3 regions of the Klebsiella terrigena genome follow, and region 3 is predicted to be linked to each of the others. Evidence: predicted binding sites of a transcription regulator. Region 3 holds the regulator's gene; each other region holds the start of a gene.
The links. Region 3 encodes LexA, which represses DNA repair genes until DNA is damaged. Its sites were predicted from a motif close to TNCTGTATGTACATACAGNA; they were not measured.

Region 1: the regulator LexA is predicted to act here: its motif matches at 2,404-2,423, upstream of rmuC (DNA recombination protein RmuC).
Region 2: the regulator LexA is predicted to act here: its motif matches at 4,450-4,469, upstream of dinG (ATP-dependent DNA helicase DinG).

Annotation. Positions count from the first base shown of each region.
Region 1 is NZ_CP050508.1:5,372,079-5,378,544, reverse strand. Features, by position in the region: gene metE (5-methyltetrahydropteroyltriglutamate--homocysteine S-methyltransferase) at 1-380, shown strand, start outside; gene HCK03_RS25195 (dienelactone hydrolase family protein) at 484-1,299, opposite strand; gene udp (uridine phosphorylase) at 1,567-2,328, shown strand; gene rmuC (DNA recombination protein RmuC) at 2,470-3,918, shown strand; gene ubiE (bifunctional demethylmenaquinone methyltransferase/2-methoxy-6-polyprenyl-1,4-benzoquinol methylase UbiE) at 3,989-4,744, shown strand; gene ubiJ (ubiquinone biosynthesis protein UbiJ) at 4,758-5,363, shown strand; gene ubiB (ubiquinone biosynthesis regulatory protein kinase UbiB) at 5,360-6,466, shown strand, end outside.
Region 2 is NZ_CP050508.1:3,941,017-3,947,482, reverse strand. Features, by position in the region: gene HCK03_RS18570 (ATP-binding cassette domain-containing protein) at 1-973, opposite strand, end outside; gene hlyD (secretion protein HlyD) at 966-1,961, opposite strand; gene cecR (transcriptional regulator CecR) at 1,958-2,635, opposite strand; gene rhlE (ATP-dependent RNA helicase RhlE) at 2,893-4,275, shown strand; gene dinG (ATP-dependent DNA helicase DinG) at 4,483-6,466, shown strand, end outside.
Region 3 is NZ_CP050508.1:5,265,071-5,271,536, reverse strand. Features, by position in the region: gene plsB (glycerol-3-phosphate 1-O-acyltransferase PlsB) at 1-2,040, opposite strand, end outside; gene HCK03_RS24710 (diacylglycerol kinase) at 2,170-2,538, shown strand; gene lexA (transcriptional repressor LexA) at 2,801-3,409, shown strand; gene dinF (MATE family efflux transporter DinF) at 3,480-4,796, shown strand; gene HCK03_RS24695 (CsbD family protein) at 4,923-5,132, shown strand; gene zur (zinc uptake transcriptional repressor Zur) at 5,239-5,754, opposite strand; gene HCK03_RS24685 (cupin domain-containing protein) at 5,869-6,357, shown strand; gene dusA (tRNA dihydrouridine(20/20a) synthase DusA) at 6,460-6,466, shown strand, end outside.

The DNA.
Region 1 (6,466 bases), 110 kb from region 3:
CCGCCGTGGCGCAGGATGATACCCAGATCCATACCCATATGTGTTACTGCGAGTTCAATGACATCATGGATTCTATCGCCGCGCTGGATGCGGACGTGATTACCATTGAGACCTCGCGTTCCGACATGGAGCTGCTGGAGTCGTTCGAGGAGTTCGAATATCCGAACGAAATCGGCCCGGGCGTGTATGACATCCACTCACCTAACGTCCCGAGCGTGGAGTGGATTGAAGCCCTGCTGGAGAAGGCCGCTCAGCGCATCCCGGCGGAGCGTCTGTGGGTTAACCCTGACTGCGGACTGAAAACTCGCGGCTGGCCGGAAACCCGTGCGGCGCTGGCGAACATGGTCAAAGCCGCGCAGAACCTGCGTGAATCCGCATAAAGAGCCGCCGCGGTAAAAATCAGCGGTAACGCAGAAATTGATCGTGCGGTAATAAAAAGAGGAGGCGGATGCCTCCTCTTTTATATTCATCGGGAGCGCAAATTTAAGCCTTCTTTCCTCCGCCATACTGAGCAAACCACGCCAGCATGCGCTGCCAGCCGTCCTGCGCCGACTCTTCATGGTAGCTGGCACGATAGTCGGCATTAAACGCGTGGCCGGCCTGCGGGTAGACCACGATCTCTGCCGTCGCGTTGGCGGCGCGCAGCGCCTGGCGCATGGTTTCTACCGTATCCTGCGGGATGCTGTCATCCTTCGCGCCGTAAAGTCCCAGCACCGGGGCGTTAAGATCGACGGCGACGTCCACCGGATGCTTCGCGGAGTTCAGCGTTTTCTGCCCGACCAGCTTGCCGTACCAGGCGACGGCGGCCTTCAGCTGCGGGTTATGCGCGGCATAGAGCCAGGTAATGCGTCCACCCCAGCAGAAACCGGTGATCAGCAGGCGATGAGCATCGCCCCCGTGACGTCCCGCCCAGCTGGCGACATGATCAAGGTCTGCCAGCACCTGCGAGTCCGGGACTTTGCTGACCAGCTCCTGGAATAGCGTCGGGATATCGGTGTACTCGTTCGGATCGCCCTGGCGAAAGTACAGCTCTGGGGCGATCGCCAGATAGCCTTCCAGCGCCAGACGACGGCAGACGTCGCGGATGTGCTCATGGACGCCGAAAATTTCCTGCACCACGATCACCACCGGAAGCGGGCCATCGCTATTTTTCGGCCGGGCATGGTACGCCGGCATGTTCTCGCCCTGAGAGGGGATCGAGGTTTCTCCAGCGGTAATGCTCTCTTCCGGCGTATAAACGGCGGTAGAAGCGTGCGGGGTGGCTGCAGGTGCAAAGCCGGGTTGCTTGGTTGTGGTCATGGTATTCTCCGTACCCTTAATTTATTAGCGCATCGATAACTATAGACTCTTAAGACCGGACGTTAACAAATCACAGTGCCCGAAACAGGCTATCTTTTGTTCAGGCACGGTGAATATAACTTGTTAATGTGACGTAACTCACTATTTAATGGAATATTGTTGCAATGATTTTCATTCATGGTGATTGGTGTCACAAAATTAAGCGGATGGCTTCTGTAAAGTACCGTTTTGCTTCTGCTGATAATTCGACCCACAGAGGAGTTTTTTATGTCTAAGTCTGATGTTTTTCATCTCGGCCTCACCAAAAACGATTTACAAGGGGCTACGCTGGCTATCGTCCCTGGCGATCCGGAGCGTGTGGAAAAGATCGCCGCGCTGATGGATAAGCCGGTCAAGCTGGCATCGCACCGCGAATTTACCTCCTGGCGCGCCGAGCTTGACGGCAAACCGGTGATCGTATGCTCTACCGGTATCGGCGGTCCGTCGACGTCGATTGCCGTTGAAGAACTGGCTCAGCTGGGAATCAATACCTTCCTGCGTATCGGCACCACTGGCGCCATCCAGCCGAATATCAACGTTGGCGACGTGCTGGTGACCACGGCATCCGTGCGCCTTGACGGCGCGAGCCTGCACTTTGCGCCAATGGAATATCCGGCCGTCGCTGACTTTGCCTGCACCACCGCGCTGGTGGAAGCGGCTAAATCAATCGGCGCAACGACCCATATTGGCGTGACCGCCTCTTCCGACACCTTCTATCCGGGCCAGGAGCGCTATGACACCGTTTCCGGTCGCGTGGTGAGCCGTTTTAAAGGCTCGATGGCAGAGTGGCAGGCGATGGGCGTCATGAACTACGAAATGGAATCCGCCACGCTGCTGACCATGTGCTCCAGCCAGGGCCTGCGCGCCGGGATGGTTGCCGGGGTTATCGTTAACCGTACCCAGCAGGAAATTCCTAACGCCGAAACCATGAAGCAAACCGAAAGCCATGCGGTGAAAATTGTCGTTGAAGCGGCCCGCCGTCTGCTGTAGTTCCTCCCCTTATCGTGAAGGCCGGCTCGCCCGGCCTCTCTTTTTTGCGCTGCGCCTCGCAGGAAATTCCTTTTAAACTGGACGTTTGTACAGCACAATTCTATTTTTGTGCCGTAGGCGGTTGCAGTAGCAGGGGGCGTTGTGGATATCTCAATTATTATAAGTGCCATCGCGGCGCTGGTCGTAGGGCTGGTCGTCGGCTGGCTGGCGACGAAGGCCGCTGCCGATCAAACGCGTGCCGACCTCATCGAAGAGCGGCGCGAGCTGGATATTGAGCTGAGCTCGGCCCGCCAGCAGCTGGTGCAGGCGGCCCACTGGCGCGATGAGTGCGAGCTGCTGAATAATGAGCTGCGCAGCCTGCGCGATATCAATAGCTCGCTGGAGGCTGACCTCCGTGAAGTCACCACCCGCCTCGAATCCACCCGGCTAAATGCGGAAGAGAAAGTTCGCCAGATGGTGAACAGCGAACAGCGCCTCAGCGAGCAGTTTGAAAATCTGGCGAACCGCATTTTCGAGCACAGCAACCGCCGGGTTGATGAGCAGAATCGACAAAGCCTGCACGGCCTGCTGACGCCGCTGCGTGAACAGCTGGACGGCTTTCGTCGCCAGGTACAGGACAGCTTCGGCCAGGAGGCGCGAGAGCGCCACACGCTGGCCCATGAAATCCGCAATCTGCAGCAGCTGAATACCCGGATGGCGCAGGAAGCCCTGAACCTGACCCGCGCGCTTAAGGGCGATAACAAAACCCAGGGCAACTGGGGGGAAGTGGTTTTAACCCGCGTGCTGGAGGCTTCCGGGCTGCGGGAAGGCTACGAATACCAGACCCAGGTCAGCATTGAAACGGAAAACCGCTCGCGGATGCAGCCGGACGTGATCGTCCGTTTGCCGCAGGGAAAAGACGTGGTCATTGATGCCAAAATGACGCTGGTGGCCTATGAGCGTTACTTCAACGCTGAAGATGATTACGCCCGCGAGGCGGCGCTGCAGGAGCACATTGCCTCGGTGCGCAGCCATATCCGCCTGCTTGGCAGGAAAGACTATCAGCAGCTGCCGGGGCTGCGATCGCTCGACTACGTCCTGATGTTTATCCCCGTTGAGCCCGCATTTCTGCTGGCGATAGACCGCCAGCCAGAGCTTATCAGCGAAGCGCTGCAGCACAATATTATGCTGGTCAGCCCCACCACGCTGCTGGTTGCGTTACGCACGATAGCCAACCTCTGGCGCTATGAGCATCAGAGCCGCAATGCGCAGAAAATTGCCGAACGCGCGGGCCGCCTGTACGACAAGATGCGGCTGTTCGTCGATGACATGTCCGCAATAGGCCAGAGCCTCGACAAAGCGCAGGATAATTACCGCCAGGCGATGAAAAAGCTGGCCTCCGGTCGCGGCAACCTGCTGGTGCAGGCTGAAGCCTTTCGCGGCCTCGGGGTGGAGGTTAAGCGCGGGATTAATCCGGACTTAGTCGAACAGGCAACCGCCCAGGACGACGAATACCGGCTGGACGACGATGATAACCCATCGGAAAGTAACGGTTTTTCATCCGAACCTTCCGCTGCATCGATGTCGGGCGAGGGTTCTCAGCCGCGTTGAACCGTATGGGAAATGCGCTAAATCTGTTACACTCGGCGAACATTTTCTTGATAAGCAAGCAGGCATTGAGATGGTTGAGGATTCACAAGAAACGACGCACTTTGGCTTTCAGACGGTTGCCAAAGAGCAGAAGGCGGACATGGTTGCGCATGTATTCCATTCTGTGGCCGCGAAATATGATGTGATGAACGATTTGATGTCGTTTGGTATTCATCGTTTGTGGAAGCGTTTCACCATCGATTGTAGCGGCGTGCGTCGCGGGCAGACCGTGCTGGATCTGGCCGGCGGCACCGGCGACCTGACGGCAAAATTCTCCCGCCTGGTCGGTGAATCTGGCCGCGTCATGCTCGCCGATATTAACGATTCAATGCTGAAAATGGGCCGCGAAAAGCTGCGCAACGTCGGCATCGTCGGCAACGTTGAGTACGTTCAGGCCAATGCCGAAGCGCTGCCGTTTGCCGATAACACCTTTGACTGCATCACTATTTCATTCGGCCTGCGTAACGTCACCGATAAAGAAAAAGCGCTGCGCTCCATGTACCGGGTTCTGAAGCCGGGCGGACGACTGCTGGTGCTGGAGTTTTCAAAACCGATTATTGAACCGCTGAGCAAAGCGTACGACGCCTACTCCTTCCATATCCTGCCGCGCGTGGGCGAATTGGTAGCCCGCGACGGCGAAAGCTATCGCTATCTGGCGGAATCTATTCGCATGCACCCCGATCAGGACACCCTGAAGGGCATGATGCAGGATGCGGGCTTTGAAAGCGTCGACTACTACAACCTGACGGCAGGTATCGTGGCGTTACACCGCGGTTATAAGTTCTGACAGGGGGGACGCTATGCCTTTCAAACCACTGGTAACTGCGGGTATTGAGACGGTTCTGAATACCTTTCTCTGGCGTGATAAAGCCTTAAAACCGGCGCGTCAGCGTCTGTCAGGGAAAGTGCTGCGCGTGGAGCTGCAGGAGCTGGCGACGCCGGTGGTTCTGGCCTTTAGCGAGCGCCAGATCGATGTGCTCGGCGCGTGGGAAGGCGAAGCAGACTGTACCATCATCACCCGCCTGAGCGTCCTGCCGCAGCTGCGCAATCGTCAGCAGCTTACCGCGCTTATCCGCAGCGGTGACCTGCAGGTGCAGGGCGATCTACAGGTGGTGCAGAATATGGTGACGCTGTGCGATCTGGCGGAGTTTGATCCCGCCGAGCTGCTGGCCCCGTATACCGGCGATATTGTCGCCGAGGGCGTCAGCAAAGTATTCCGCACCGGCGCTCGCTTCCTGCTGCACGGCGCGCAGCGCCAGCAGCGGTATGTTGCTGAGGCGCTCACCGAAGAGTGGCGTCTGGCGCCGGGCCCGCTGGAAATGGCCTGGTTTGGGGAAGAGACCGCCGCCGTGGAACGCGCCGTGGCTGCGCTTGAAAAACGGCTGGAAATGCTGGAGGGCAAATGACGCCAGGAGAATTACGGCGCCTGTATCTTATTATCCGCACCTTTTTGAGCTACGGGCTCGATGAGCTGATCCCCAAAATGCGTATCACGCTGCCGCTGCGTATCTGGCGGCGTACGCTGTTCTGGATGCCAAATCGTCACAAAGACAAACCTCTCGGCGAGCGCTTACGCCTTGCGCTGCAGGAGCTGGGGCCCGTGTGGATCAAATTTGGCCAGATGCTGTCAACCCGTCGCGACCTCTTTCCTCCGCAAATTGCCGATCAGCTCGCGCTCCTGCAGGATCGCGTGGCGCCGTTTGATGGCCAGCTGGCTAAAAAGCAGATCGAGCAGGCGATGGGCGGCCTTCCGGTTGATGCCTGGTTTGATGATTTCTCGATTGAGCCGCTGGCCTCCGCCTCGATTGCTCAGGTGCATACCGCGCGCCTGAAAGAGAACGGCAAAGAGATTGTGATTAAGGTTATCCGCCCGGACATCGTGCCGGTTATCAAAGCGGATATGAAGCTTATCTATCGCCTGGCGCGCTGGGTACCTCGCCTGCTGCCCGACGGCCGCCGCCTGCGCCCGCAGGAAGTGGTGCGCGAGTATGAAAAGACGCTGCTCGACGAGCTCAACCTGCTGCGCGAATCGGCAAACGCCATCCAGCTGCGGCGCAATTTTGAAGATAGCCCGATGCTCTACGTTCCGGAGGTTTACTCCGATTACTGTAGCGAAGGCATGATGGTGATGGAGCGGATTTACGGCATCCCGGTTTCCGATGTCGAGGCGCTGGAAGCTCAGGGCACCAACATGCAGCTGCTCGCAGAGCGGGGCGTGCAGGTCTTTTTCACCCAGGTATTCCGCGACAGCTTCTTCCATGCGGACATGCACCCGGGCAATATTTTTGTCAGCTATGAGCATCCGGAGAACCCGAAATATATCGGCATTGACTGCGGTATCGTGGGCTCGCTGAATAAAGAAGATAAGCGCTATCTGGCAGAAAACTTCATCGCCTTCTTCAACCGTGACTATCGCAAAGTTGCCGAGCTGCACGTCGATTCCGGCTGGGTGCCTGCGGATACAAACGTTGAAGAGTTCGAGTTTGCCATCCGCACCGTCTGCGAACCT
Region 2 (6,466 bases), 1.3 Mb from region 3:
GGGAGCCTTCGACGCTGTGAATAATTGCCCCCAGCGGCGACTCTGCGGTCGCGGAGCCGCCCAGCAGGTCAATAAACGCATCCTCAAAGCGCGGCGAGGTTTCGGCGATCTCCAGCGGCGGCAGGCTGGCGTGGCTGCGCACCTCCTCGATGCTGGCCTCCTTCTTGAGGATCAGGCGCACCGATTTGCCCTGAATGACGCCGTCGCTGATTTGCTCCAGCTTCAGCGCCCGCTGCAGGAGGCGGCGGTTATTCTCTTCGCGGCTGGAGACCAAAAAGCTGCGTCCGGCCATCGTTTGGGTCAGGGAACGGGGTTCCCCCTGATACAGCAGCTGGCCTTCGTTCATCAGCAGCACCTCGCGGCACTGCTCCGCTTCATCGAGGTACGATGTGCTCCAGAGGATCAGCATTCCGTCCCCCGCCAGCTCGTGGACCATTTGCCACAGCTCGCGGCGCGAGATGGGGTCAACGCCGACGCCCGGTTCGTCAAGCAGCAGCACCTTCGGCTCGCCCACCAGCGTACAGGCCAGCCCCAGCTTTTGTTTCATGCCGCCGGAGAGCTTACCGGCCAGCCGGTCGGTAAAGGGGCCGAGGGAGGTGAACTCGAGCAGGCGGTCGAAAATTTTCCGCCGCGCTTCGCCGGTCACGCTGCGTAGATCGGCATACAGGGTCAGGTTCTCCATCACCGTCAGGTCTTCGTACAGGCCGAACTTTTGCGGCATATAGCCGAGCACCGCGTGCAGGGCGCTATCGTCGCGAATCGGATCGAAGCCGATTACGCTGGCGCTGCCGCTATCCGCCTTGAGCAGCCCGGCGAGCATGCGCATCAGGGTGGTTTTCCCCGCGCCGTCGGGCCCGACCAGCCCGGTGACGTAGCCGGAACGTACGGTGCAGCTCAGCGGGGCAACGGCGGGTCGCGTCATGCCGGCGAAGCTGCGGGTCAGCCCGTCAAGGGTGATGAGCTCGTCACTCATGTCCGTTTCCGCTGCTGAAGGTGACGGTGACCGGCATCCCCTGGCGCAGCGCGTCGTCGGGGTCGGTCACCACGATACGCAGGCGGTAGACCAGGTCGGTTCGCAGGTCCGGCGTCTCTACGGTCTTCGGCGTAAATTCAGCCGTCGGCGAAACGAAGCCAATCCTGCCGCGATAGGGCTGACTGGGGCGGCTATCGGTGTACAGCAGCACCTCGCGTCCTGGCTGCGCGTTGCCGAGATTTTTTTCATCGATGTAGGCACGAACCCATACCGGACGGGTTAACGACAGCGTCATGACGGTAGCGCCGGCGCTGAGCATGCTGCCCGGCTCAACGGCGCGGGTCATCAGCGTGCCGTCGGAAGGTGCGGCCAGCGTGGTATCGTGCAGGTCGAGCTTCGCCTGCGCCAGGGCGGCCTGCGCCTGTTCAAGGTTGGCTTTGGCCTGGGCTATCTCCTGCGGACGGTTACCCGCACGATACTGGCGCAGCTTATCCTGCGCCGATTTCAGCGTTGCCTGAGCCTGGTCGCGCGCGGATCGCGCGTTGTCGAGATCGTTGACGGAAATGGCGCTGCTTTTGCGCAGGCCCAGCTGGCGCTGGTAGAAGTTCTGCGCGTATTCATAGGCCGCCTGCGCCTGGTTCACCGCCGCCGCGGCCTGGGCAATCTCTTCCGCCCGGTAGCCGGCCATCATCAGGTCATACTGCGCCTGAGCGGTTGAGACGTTGGCCTGCGCCTGCTGCAGCGCATTTTCATAAGGGGCACGGTCGAGCTGGCCCAGGGTTTGCCCGGCCTTGATAGCGTCGCCCTCGTCCACGCTCAGCGAGGCCAGCCGCCCGCCAACGCGGAAGCTCATGTTAACGGTACGAATATCAACGTTGCCATACAGGGTCAGCCCCTTCTGCTGGCTGCTTTGATACCACCACCAGCCGCCGCCCGTAGCAACGATCAGCAGCAGCACCACCAGGACGACGATGAGCGGTTTTTTCATGATCCCAAACTCCTTTGCGATAATCCTTGCAGAACGAAATCGATATGGCAGGTAATAACCTGATAAATTTGCTCGTTTTTTTCGGTATCAAACTGCGTCCATCCGGTGCGCAGCAAAATGGTTTCTCGGCCAAGGCGAAAGGCGAGGATCTCCCCCAGCAGCGCGTGGGTATGCAGGACCATCCGCGTGTCGTCCGCCTCAAGCCCGGTAAAGGCGGCGATTAATCGCGTCAGGTAGCAGTGTAGCGGAGCGATCACCTGGTCATGGATTAACTGGTACGCCGGGGTGGGCGACAGCTGCTCCCGGGAGATAAATTTGCTCAGGTTGACCGTGTCATCCTGGGTGAGCAGCAGGATCATGTTCCGGCAGGCGCCGAGGATCAGCGTCCGCATGGCCTCTTTATCCGGGTGTGGCTCGGCAAGCAGCCGCTCCGCCGCTTCGGCGTGAGGGCGAAAATTGTGGCCAATAAAGTCGGCTATCCACTGCGCGCAGGCGAGATAGAGATCGTCCTTTGAGCCGAAATAGTAGGGGATTGCGGCGATGTTTTGCCCTGCCTGGGCGGCAATGTCGCGGGTGGTGGCATGCAGGCCATATTCGCCAAACTGGGCGATGGCTGCGCTAATCAACTGGCTTTTTGCCTGTTCGCCTTTGCTGGTCGCGGGAGTAGTATTCATCGCACCTGAAAAAATTAATCAATCGATTGATTAAGAGTATGACCAATTCGCGGAACTGTCCAGAATGGTGAATACTCTATTTATCGCCAAATAGAGGAGCTTGATTTCGCATAAAAACCCCGAGGGGATTTTTATGCGATACGTCACAAAACCTGCTAGACTGCGCCCCTTCATGGCATTGTGGTTTTTGCCATCTCTTTCGCAATAATCTCCCCGAAAACTACGCCTCTAAAAGGCCGGGGCGGTTTGGAGTTGTTATGTCTTTTGATTCCCTTGGCCTTAATCCTGAAATCCTGCGTGCCGTAGCCGAACAGGGTTATGTTGAGCCAACCCCCATTCAGCAGCAGGCTATCCCTGCGGTGTTGCAGGGGCGCGATCTGATGGCCAGCGCCCAGACCGGCACCGGCAAAACGGCGGGCTTTACCCTGCCGCTGCTTCAGCATCTGATCCAGCAAGAGCCGCACGCGAAGGGCCGTCGCCCGGTGCGCGCGCTGATCCTCACCCCTACGCGTGAGCTGGCCGCTCAGATTGGCGAAAACGTTCGTGATTACAGCAAGTATCTGAACGTTCGCTCGCTGGTGGTATTCGGTGGCGTGAGCATTAACCCGCAGATGATGAAACTGCGCAGCGGCGTCGATATCCTGGTGGCAACGCCGGGTCGCCTGCTGGATCTGGAACACCAGAACGCCGTCAGCCTGGATAAGGTTGAAGTGCTGGTGCTGGATGAAGCCGACCGGATGCTGGACATGGGCTTTATCCATGATATTCGCCGCGTGCTGTCGAAGCTGCCGGCGAAGCGCCAGAACCTGCTGTTCTCGGCAACCTTCTCCGACGAGATTAAATCGCTGGCGGAAAAGCTGCTGCATAACCCGCTGGAAATCGAAGTCGCCCGTCGCAACACGGCCTCCGAGCAGGTGAGCCAGTACGTGCATTTCGTTGATAAGAAGCGCAAGCGCGAGCTGCTGTCGCAGATGATCGGCGAAGGCAACTGGCAGCAGGTGCTGGTCTTTACCCGTACCAAGCATGGCGCCAACCACCTGGCGGAACAGCTGAACAAAGACGGCATTCGCAGCGCCGCCATCCATGGCAACAAAAGCCAGGGCGCGCGTACCCGCGCATTAGCTGATTTTAAATCCGGCGGCATTCGCGTGCTGGTGGCGACCGATATCGCCGCGCGCGGCCTGGATATCGAAGAGCTACCGCACGTGGTGAACTACGAGCTGCCGAACGTGCCGGAAGATTATGTCCACCGTATTGGCCGTACCGGCCGCGCCGCCGCTACCGGCGAAGCGCTGTCGCTGGTCTGCGTTGATGAGCATAAGCTGCTGCACGATATCGAACGCCTGCTGAAAAAAGAGATCCCACGCATTAGCGTTGCCGGCTATGAGCCGGATCCGTCCATCAGAGCGGAGCCGATTCAAAACGGTCGTCAGCAGCGCAGCGGCGGCGGCGGCGGCGGCGGCGGTGGTCGCGGTCAGGGACAGGGACGCGGCGGCCAGAGTCAGGGTCGCGCCGGTCAGAGCCAGGGTCGTGGTCAGCAGTCTTCACCGCGCCGCAGCGAGGGTGATGCGCCGAAAGCGCGTACTCAGGACGGCAAACCGCAGCGTCGTCGCTCGCGCAAGCCAGCGGCCGCTGAGTAACCGCACTTCCGCAAACCCGCTATCCCCGCGGCAGCCCGACGCTGCCCGAGGGTACAGGTTTGCCTCTCCGGGCGGGTCTCCCTGCCCGGAACTCCCCCGCCTGATGCTAAACCTCGAGCACGATCCCCGTTTGTTCAGAAAGAAATTCCTCCAGCCAGGCAAAAAGTGTCACAATAGTGGCTGTTTATACAGTATTCAGGTTTTCTCATGGCTTTGACCACTGCGCTAAAAACGCAAATCGCCGCCTGGTATAAGGCGCTCCAGGAACAGATTCCGGACTTTATTCCCCGCACCCCGCAGCGGCAGATGATTGCTGACGTCGCGAAAACGCTCGCCGGGGAAGAGGGAAGGCACCTGGCGATCGAGGCGCCGACCGGCGTCGGGAAAACCCTGTCGTACCTGATCCCCGGTATTGCCATCGCCCGCGAAGAGCAAAAAACGCTGGTGGTCAGCACCGCCAACGTTGCCCTGCAGGACCAGATCTTCAGCAAAGACCTGCCGCTGCTGCGTAAAATTATTCCCGACCTGCGCTTCACCGCCGCCTTTGGCCGCGGGCGCTACGTTTGTCCGCGCAACCTCAACGCGATGGCCAGCACCGAGCCAACGCAGCAGGACCTGCTCGCGTTTCTTGACGACGATCTCACGCCGAATAACCAGGCGGAGCAGAAGCTGTGCGCCACGCTGAAGAGCGATCTTGATAGCTATAAATGGGACGGCCTGCGCGATCACAGCGACAAGGCCATCGATGACGCGCTCTGGGGCCGTCTGAGCACCGATAAGGCAAGCTGCCTGAACCGCAACTGCCACTACTATCGCGAATGCCCGTTCTTCGTCGCCCGGCGTGAGATTCAGGAAGCCGAAGTGGTGGTGGCAAACCACGCGCTGGTGATGGCGGCGATGGAGAGCGAAGCGGTGCTGCCGGAGCCGAAAAACCTGCTGCTGGTGCTCGATGAGGGCCACCATCTGCCCGATGTCGCCCGGGATGCGCTGGAGATGAGCGCTGAAATTACCGCCCCCTGGTATCGGCTACAGCTCGATCTTTTCACCCGCCTGGTGGCGACCTGCATGGAGCAGTTTCGGCCCAAAACGACGCCGCCGCTGGCAAACCCCGAGCGGCTGAACGCCCACTGCGAGGAGCTGTCCGAGCTCATCTCCTCGCTGAATAACATTTTGAATCTGTATATGCCTGCCGGTCAGGAAGCCGAGCACCGCTTCCCGATGGGGGAGCTGCCGCAGGAGGTGATGGATATCTGCCAGCGGCTGGCCAAGCTGACCGAGACGCTGCGTGGCCTGGCGGAGCTGTTTCTTAACGATCTCAGCGAAAAAACCGGCAGCCATGACGTGGTCCGCCTGCACCGAGTGCTGCTGCAAATGAACCGCGCGCTGGGCATGTTTGAAAGCCAAAGCAAGCTGTGGCGGCTGGCGTCGCTGGCGCAGTCATCCGGCGCGCCGGTCACTAAGTGGGCCTCCCGCGATCTGCGCGACGGCCAGGCGCATATCTGGTTCCACTGCGTCGGGATTCGCGTTAGCGAACAGCTGGAACGGCTGCTGTGGCGCAGTGTGCCGCATATTGTCGTCACTTCCGCCACCCTGCGTTCGCTGAACAGCTTTTCTCGCCTGCAGGAGATGAGCGGCCTTAAGGAGAAGGCCGGAGATCGCTTCGTCGCCCTGGATTCGCCCTTCAACCACGTTGAGCAGGGAAAAATTATCATCCCGCAGATGCACTATGAGCCGGTCATCGACAACGAAGAGCAGCATATTGCCGAAATGGCGGCCTGCTTTCGCGAGCACGTCGAGAGTAAAAAGCACCTCGGGATGCTGGTGCTGTTTGCCAGCGGGCGGGCGATGCAGCGCTTTCTCGAGCACGTCACCGATCTGCGCCTGATGCTGCTGGTGCAGGGCGATAAGCCCCGCTACCGGCTGGTGGAACTGCACCGTAAAAAGGTCGAGAGCGGCGAGCGTAGCGTGCTGGTCGGGCTGCAGTCGTTTGCCGAGGGGCTGGACCTCAAGGGCGAGCTGCTGAGCCAGGTCCATATCCACAAAATTGCCTTCCCGCCGATAGACAGCCCGGTGGTGATCACCGAAGGCGAGTGGCTTAAAAGCCTGAACCGCTACCCCTTCGAGGTACAAAGCCTGCCGAGCGCCTCCTTTAACCTGATTCAGCAGGTCGGCCGTCTGATCCGCAGCCACA
Region 3 (6,466 bases):
CACCAGCAGGCCCTGGCGCTGCATCTCAGCGGTCAGCGCATCGATAACGCTCGCCAGCTCCTCTTTTTCCCAGCGCAGGAACAGCTCGGCCTTCAGCAGCGGATAGAACATCTCGACGTGACGCAGCACCTCCGCGCGGGTGATCCGCCGATGCTGGGTCACAATCGCCGCCAGCAGCGAAGGCATCATCAGCATATGAGCGATGTTGTTGCGGTAGTAGGTCATCAGCACCGCCTGCTCGCGCGGCAGAATAATGATGTCGCCGATGGTGTCCTTCTCGACCTCGAACTTATTCATCTTCAGCGCGTGGTCAATCAGCTCGCTGGCGGAAGCCGCCGGCGTGGTCGCGTCCGGAGAGTAGGGCACGTTACGCAGCAGATCGAGATAGCACTCAAGCTGCTGGGTCAGCTGCTCGCGGGTCAGCGAACGCTGGCGCGATGCCAGCAGCGCGGTACAGCACAGGTTCATGGCGTTTGCCGCGCCGGCGTTGTTGATGCGGACCATCAGATCGGCGGCGATGCTGTTTACCGTCGGCGTCAGCCAGGACGGGCGAATGGCTTCGATAGGATCGATAGATTCGCGCCACTCCGGCACGTGCTGGTTGAGATAGGTCATCAGCGGCAGCGGTTCGCCGAAGTTAACGTACCCCTGGCCGAGGTTACGCAGCTTGCTCAGGCCGCGCAGCATCTGCGGCAGGCTCTCTTTCTCTTTCGTCGCGCCGCGCAGCTCTTTGGCGTAGGTTCCGACTTCCATCACGTGCTCGTAGCCGATGTAGATGGGAACCAGCGTGATTGGCCGGGTGCCGCCGCGCAGCATCGCCTGAATAGTCATCGACAGGGTGCCGGTTTTCGGGTCCAGCAGGCGCCCGGTACGGGAGCGTCCGCCCTCGACGAAGTACTCCACCGAGTAGCCACGGCTGAACAGCTCGCCAAGATATTCGCGGAATACCGTTGAGTAGAGCTTGTTGCCCTTAAACGTACGGCGAATAAAGAACGCGCCGCCGCGGCGGAAAATCGGCCCTGCTGGCCAGAAGTTGAGGTTGATGCCGGCGGCGATATGCGGCGGTACCAGCCCCTGGTGGTAGAGCACGTACGAGAGCAGCAGGTAGTCCATATGGCTACGGTGGCACGGAACGTAGACGATCTCGTGCCCTTCATGCGCCAGCTGCCGCACGCGCTCGGCGTTGTGAACGTTAATGCCCTGATACAGCCGGTTCCAGGTAAAGCCCAGCACGCGGTCGGTCAGGCGAATCATCTCGTAGGAGAAGTTGGCGGCGATCTCTTCCATCAGCGCGATGGCGTTTTGCTGCGCCTTCTCGTGGGAGATTTTCTTGCTGCGGGCTTCGTCTTCCACCGCACGGGCGATGGCTTTTGACGCCAGCAGCTTGTTGAACAGATCCTGACGAGCGGGCAGGCGCGGGCCGACGGCGGCCAGGCGCTGGCGGGCGAAGTGCATACGCGCCACGCGGGCCAGCTTCTGGGCGATGGTTTTGTCGGTTCCGTGCTCGGACGCCATTCGGCGTAGCGACACCGGCGGCGAGAAGCGCACGAAGCTGTCGCGGCCCAGCCACAGCACGGCGAAGAATTTCTGAATACCATTAAGCATGCGCAGCGGCGGATTGAGCTCGCCTTTTTCGCGCCCGGGCGCACGACCAAACATCACCGACACCGGCACCATTTGCACATCGAGGTCAGGGTGGTTGCGGTGCAGATCCAGGTAGTCGTGGAACAGCTTGATGGACTCTTCTTTCGGCGTGTAGTAGGTAAATACGCGCGGGCCGCCATGGATGAAGACGTAGCGGGGCAGCAGGGTGCCGTCGATTTCGAGCGGCTCGAGCGGATCGGCTAAATCGTGCTCCAGGCACTGCGCGCGCAGCGTCAGCAGGTCTGCCTTCGAGTTATAGGGCAGAACGTACATAATCGGACGCGAGGTATCCAGTCCTAATTCCTGAGCAGGCTCTGCGGGAATAGACTTGCTTTTTACCAGCAGCCGTAATGGTAAATTAAGTAATTTATAGTAAATTCGTTGCCAGCCGGACATAAACGATGTGAAGCCTCTGGTTAATCATGCAAATGCGCGGCAAGAATAACAGAAAGTGCGCAAAATTTCCGTCGCCACGCGGCAAACGCGTACACTCATTGACGTCATTTACATAAAAAGGTTCTTTTGATGGCCAATAATACCACCGGGTTAACCCGAATCATTAAAGCAGCAGGGTATTCCTGGAAAGGTTTTCGTGCGGCATGGATAAATGAGGCCGCCTTTCGTCAGGAAGGGATCGCCACCGTTATTGCCATTGCGATCGCCTGCTGGTTGGATGTTGACGCCGTGACGCGCGTGCTGCTGATAGGCTCGGTCCTGTTAGTGATGATAGTCGAAATTCTTAATAGCGCGATTGAGGCGGTGGTGGACCGGATTGGCTCCGAGCACCATGAGCTTTCCGGACGGGCGAAGGATATGGGCTCTGCGGCGGTCTTTCTGGCGATCGTCATCGCGCTGATCGTCTGGGTTACGCTGCTGTGGTCGCACTATCGCTAAGCGCCGCTAGCATCAGGCTATCGGGTTTGCCGTCCACCGCCCCGGTTTAGCGTCCGTGGGCCGGAGGCCGGCGAGCCTCCCTCCACGCGTTTTTTTGTCTCGCGTGGAGCCGCAGCGCCTCGCCACCATCCCCTCTGCGTTAACCGGCTCCGGCGGGCATCAAAACAAAAGAATCTCCTGATTTATGTGTGAAATTTGATTCCAAAATCACCGTTAGCTGTATATACTCACAGCATAACTGTATATACACCCAGGGGGCGGAATGAAAGCGTTAACGACCAGGCAGCAAGAGGTGTTTGATCTCATCAGGGATCATATCAGCCAGACGGGCATGCCGCCGACGCGTGCGGAAATTGCTCAGCGCTTGGGGTTCCGTTCCCCAAACGCGGCGGAAGAACATCTGAAAGCGCTGGCGCGTAAAGGCGCAATCGAGATCATTTCCGGTGCCTCCCGCGGTATTCGTCTGCTGACTGAAGAAGAGCCCGGCCTGCCGCTGATTGGCCGCGTCGCTGCCGGCGAGCCGCTGCTGGCGCAGCAGCACATCGAAGGCCACTTCCAGGTCGACCCGGCAATGTTCAAGCCGAGCGCGGACTTCCTGCTGCGCGTCAGCGGTATGTCGATGAAAGACATCGGTATTCTGGACGGCGATCTGCTGGCGGTACACAAAACGCAGGATGTGCGCAACGGGCAGGTTGTGGTCGCACGCATCGATGAAGAAGTGACGGTTAAACGCCTTAAAAAGCAGGGTAACGTCGTCGAACTTCTGCCGGAAAACAGCGAGTTTTCACCGATCGTGGTGAACCTACGCGAGCAAAGCTTTACCATTGAAGGTCTGGCCGTCGGCGTCATCCGCAACGGCGAGTGGCTGTAAGCGCCTTCTCTAACGCAGCATCGTCTGATGCATGATGCTGCGCTATCTCTCCTCGCTCAGGCTTTCCCCCATGTTTTTTAATGCTGCTGATAAGGCCCTGTGGCGCCTGGCGCTACCGATGATTTTCTCCAATATCACCGTCCCGCTGCTGGGCCTGGTGGATACTGCGGTCATCGGCCATCTTGATAGCCCGGTTTATCTGGGCGGCGTGGCGGTCGGCGCGACGGCGACCAGCTTCCTGTTCATGCTGCTGCTCTTTCTGCGAATGAGTACCACCGGCCTGACGGCGCAGGCGTTTGGCGCAAAGGATCCCGTTCGCCTGGCGCGCGCGCTGGTGCAGCCGCTTGGCCTGGCGCTGGCCGCCGGTCTGCTGATCGTTGTGTTTCGTATTCCGCTCATTAACCTCGCGCTGCATATCGTCGGCGGCAGCGAAGCGGTGCTGGAGCAGGCCCGGCGTTTCCTGGAGATCCGCTGGCTGAGCGCTCCGGCATCGTTAGCTAACCTGGTGCTGCTTGGCTGGCTGCTGGGCGTCCAGTATGCCCGCGCGCCGGTGATCCTGCTGATTGTCGGCAACCTGCTGAATATTGTCCTCGATCTGTGGCTGGTGATGGGTCTGCACATGAACGTGCAGGGCGCGGCGCTGGCGACGGTGAGCGCCGAATACGCCACCTTTATCATTGGTCTGCTGATGGTGAAACGCGTGCTGACGCTGCGCGGCGTGTCGTTCGCTATGCTCAAGGGCGCCTGGCGCGGCGACATCCGGCGGCTGCTGGCCCTCAACCGCGACATCATGCTGCGTTCGCTGCTGCTGCAGCTCTGCTTCGGGGCGGTGACCGTGTTCGGTGCGCGTCTGGGAGGCGATATCGTGGCGGTGAACGCCATTCTGATGACCATGCTAACCTTCACCGCCTATGCGCTGGATGGCTTTGCCTACGCCGTGGAGGCCCACTCCGGGCAGGCCTACGGCGCGCGCGACGGCAGCAAGCTGCTGGAGGTATGGCGGGCCGCCTGTCGACAGTCCGGCATGGTCGCGCTGGCGTTTGCGCTGATCTACAGCGTGGCGGGCGAGCAGATTATCGCTCTGCTGACCTCAATACCTTCGCTCCAGCAGCTCGCCGACCGCTATCTGTGGTGGCAGATGATTCTGCCGACGATCGGCGTCTGGTGCTATCTGCTGGACGGGATGTTTATCGGCGCGACGCGCGGCAGCGAAATGCGTAACAGCATGGCGGTGGCCGCCTTGGGCTTTGCCTTAACCCTGCTGACGCTGCCGGTGCTCGGTAACCACGGACTGTGGCTGGCGCTGGCGGTGTTCCTGGCGCTGCGGGGCCTGTCGCTGGCGCTGATCTGGCGGCGGCACTGGCAGCGTGGAACCTGGTTTTCATAACGTGTTTTGTCGTAAAGATGGTTAAAGATTCCGAATAATAAAATTAACTCAGAATTCTCATCTATAGTTAATCATACGTCCGGCACACAGCGGGCTGTTAACTCACCGAACGATGAGGATTGAATTATGAATAAAGACGAAATCGGCGGTAACTGGAAACAGTTAAAAGGTAAGGCCAAAGAGCAATGGGGCAAGCTTACCGACGATGATATGACCGTCATCGAGGGCAAGCGCGACCAGCTGGTCGGTAGAATCCAGGAGCGTTACGGCTACGCTAAAGATCAGGCAGAGAAAGAAGTGTCTGACTGGGAAACCAAAAATGACTATCGCTGGTAGCGATCGGACATAAAGCGTTAACCCTTTGTTTTAACGCATTGTTATTGCCTGCCCGAACGGTACAAGGACGTACGAAAATCCCCTGATTCCCGCTGCGGCTAACGCCTCAGCGGGCTTTCTTTTTAATCTGGATGGTGTGGTCGTGGTGACAGTGCCCCGGCGTGTTGCAGGCTTCTACTTCGACGCATCCCGCGCACAGCCCGTGTGCTTCAATGACGTTATGGCGCAGGGCGAAGCCCATTTTTGCCGCCAGCGTATGCATGATGTCCTCTACGCCTTCCGCGCACTCTTCTTTCACCACGCCGCAGCGATCGCAGATAAACATCGCTGAGCTATGGGTTGGCTGATCGAACAGATGGCACAGCACATAGCTGTTGGTTGATTCCACCTTGTGCACGAAACCCTGCTCCAGCAGAAACTCCAGCGCCCGGTAGACCGTTGGCGGCTTGGCCTGCGGCTCTTTACCGCGCAGCAGATCGAGCAAATCGTAGGCGCTGATCGCCCCCTGCTGCAGACTCATCAGGCGCAACACTTCCAGGCGCTGCGGAGTCAGGCGCACGCCCCGCTGCGCGCAGAGCTTTTCAGCATGCGCTAACATTTCTTGCGAAGTGGACTTATCCATGAGCATCCTCTGGTTGCGTAACGATGAAGTTGTTACTTTATCACGATCCAGGCAAAACGCCGAGAACCCACGGTTTGTGCTATACCTGATGCATCTCATTTTCGGGAGAAAACGATGAAACGACCTGATTGCATTCGACATTGGCGCGAGCTGGAGGGGCCGGATGATGCCACCTATCCTGACAGCACCGAGCTCTTTTCCATCGGCGCGCCGCTGGCCCGGGGTTTACGGCTAAACCGGCTGGGGATCCATCATGAACGCCTGCTGCCGGGGCGTCGCACCTCTTATCCGCATGCGGAAAGCGATGAAGAAGAGTTTATCTACGTGCTGGAAGGGTATCCGGAAGTGTGGATAAACGGCTATCTGTGGAAGCTGGAACCCGGGGACAGCGTGGGTTTTCCCGCCGGTACCGGGGTATGCCATACCTTCCTGAACAACACCGAGGAGGAGGTGTGCCTGCTGGTGGTCGGCGAAGCGAATAAAAAATTTAACCGGATCTACTATCCGCTTAACCCCAGCTACGCCGCGACGCGCCAGGATCGCTGGGTTGACCATCCGCCGCAGTTCTTCGGTCCTCACGATGGCAAGCCGCGCAGGAAATAGCGTTTTTCTCACCCCAGGATATGACCATTGGCGCTATGCGCCTGTGGTTTATCTTTGTGCTATAGTAGCGCCCCTTTTTACCCGGATGCCTGTTTATTCGCCATGATGC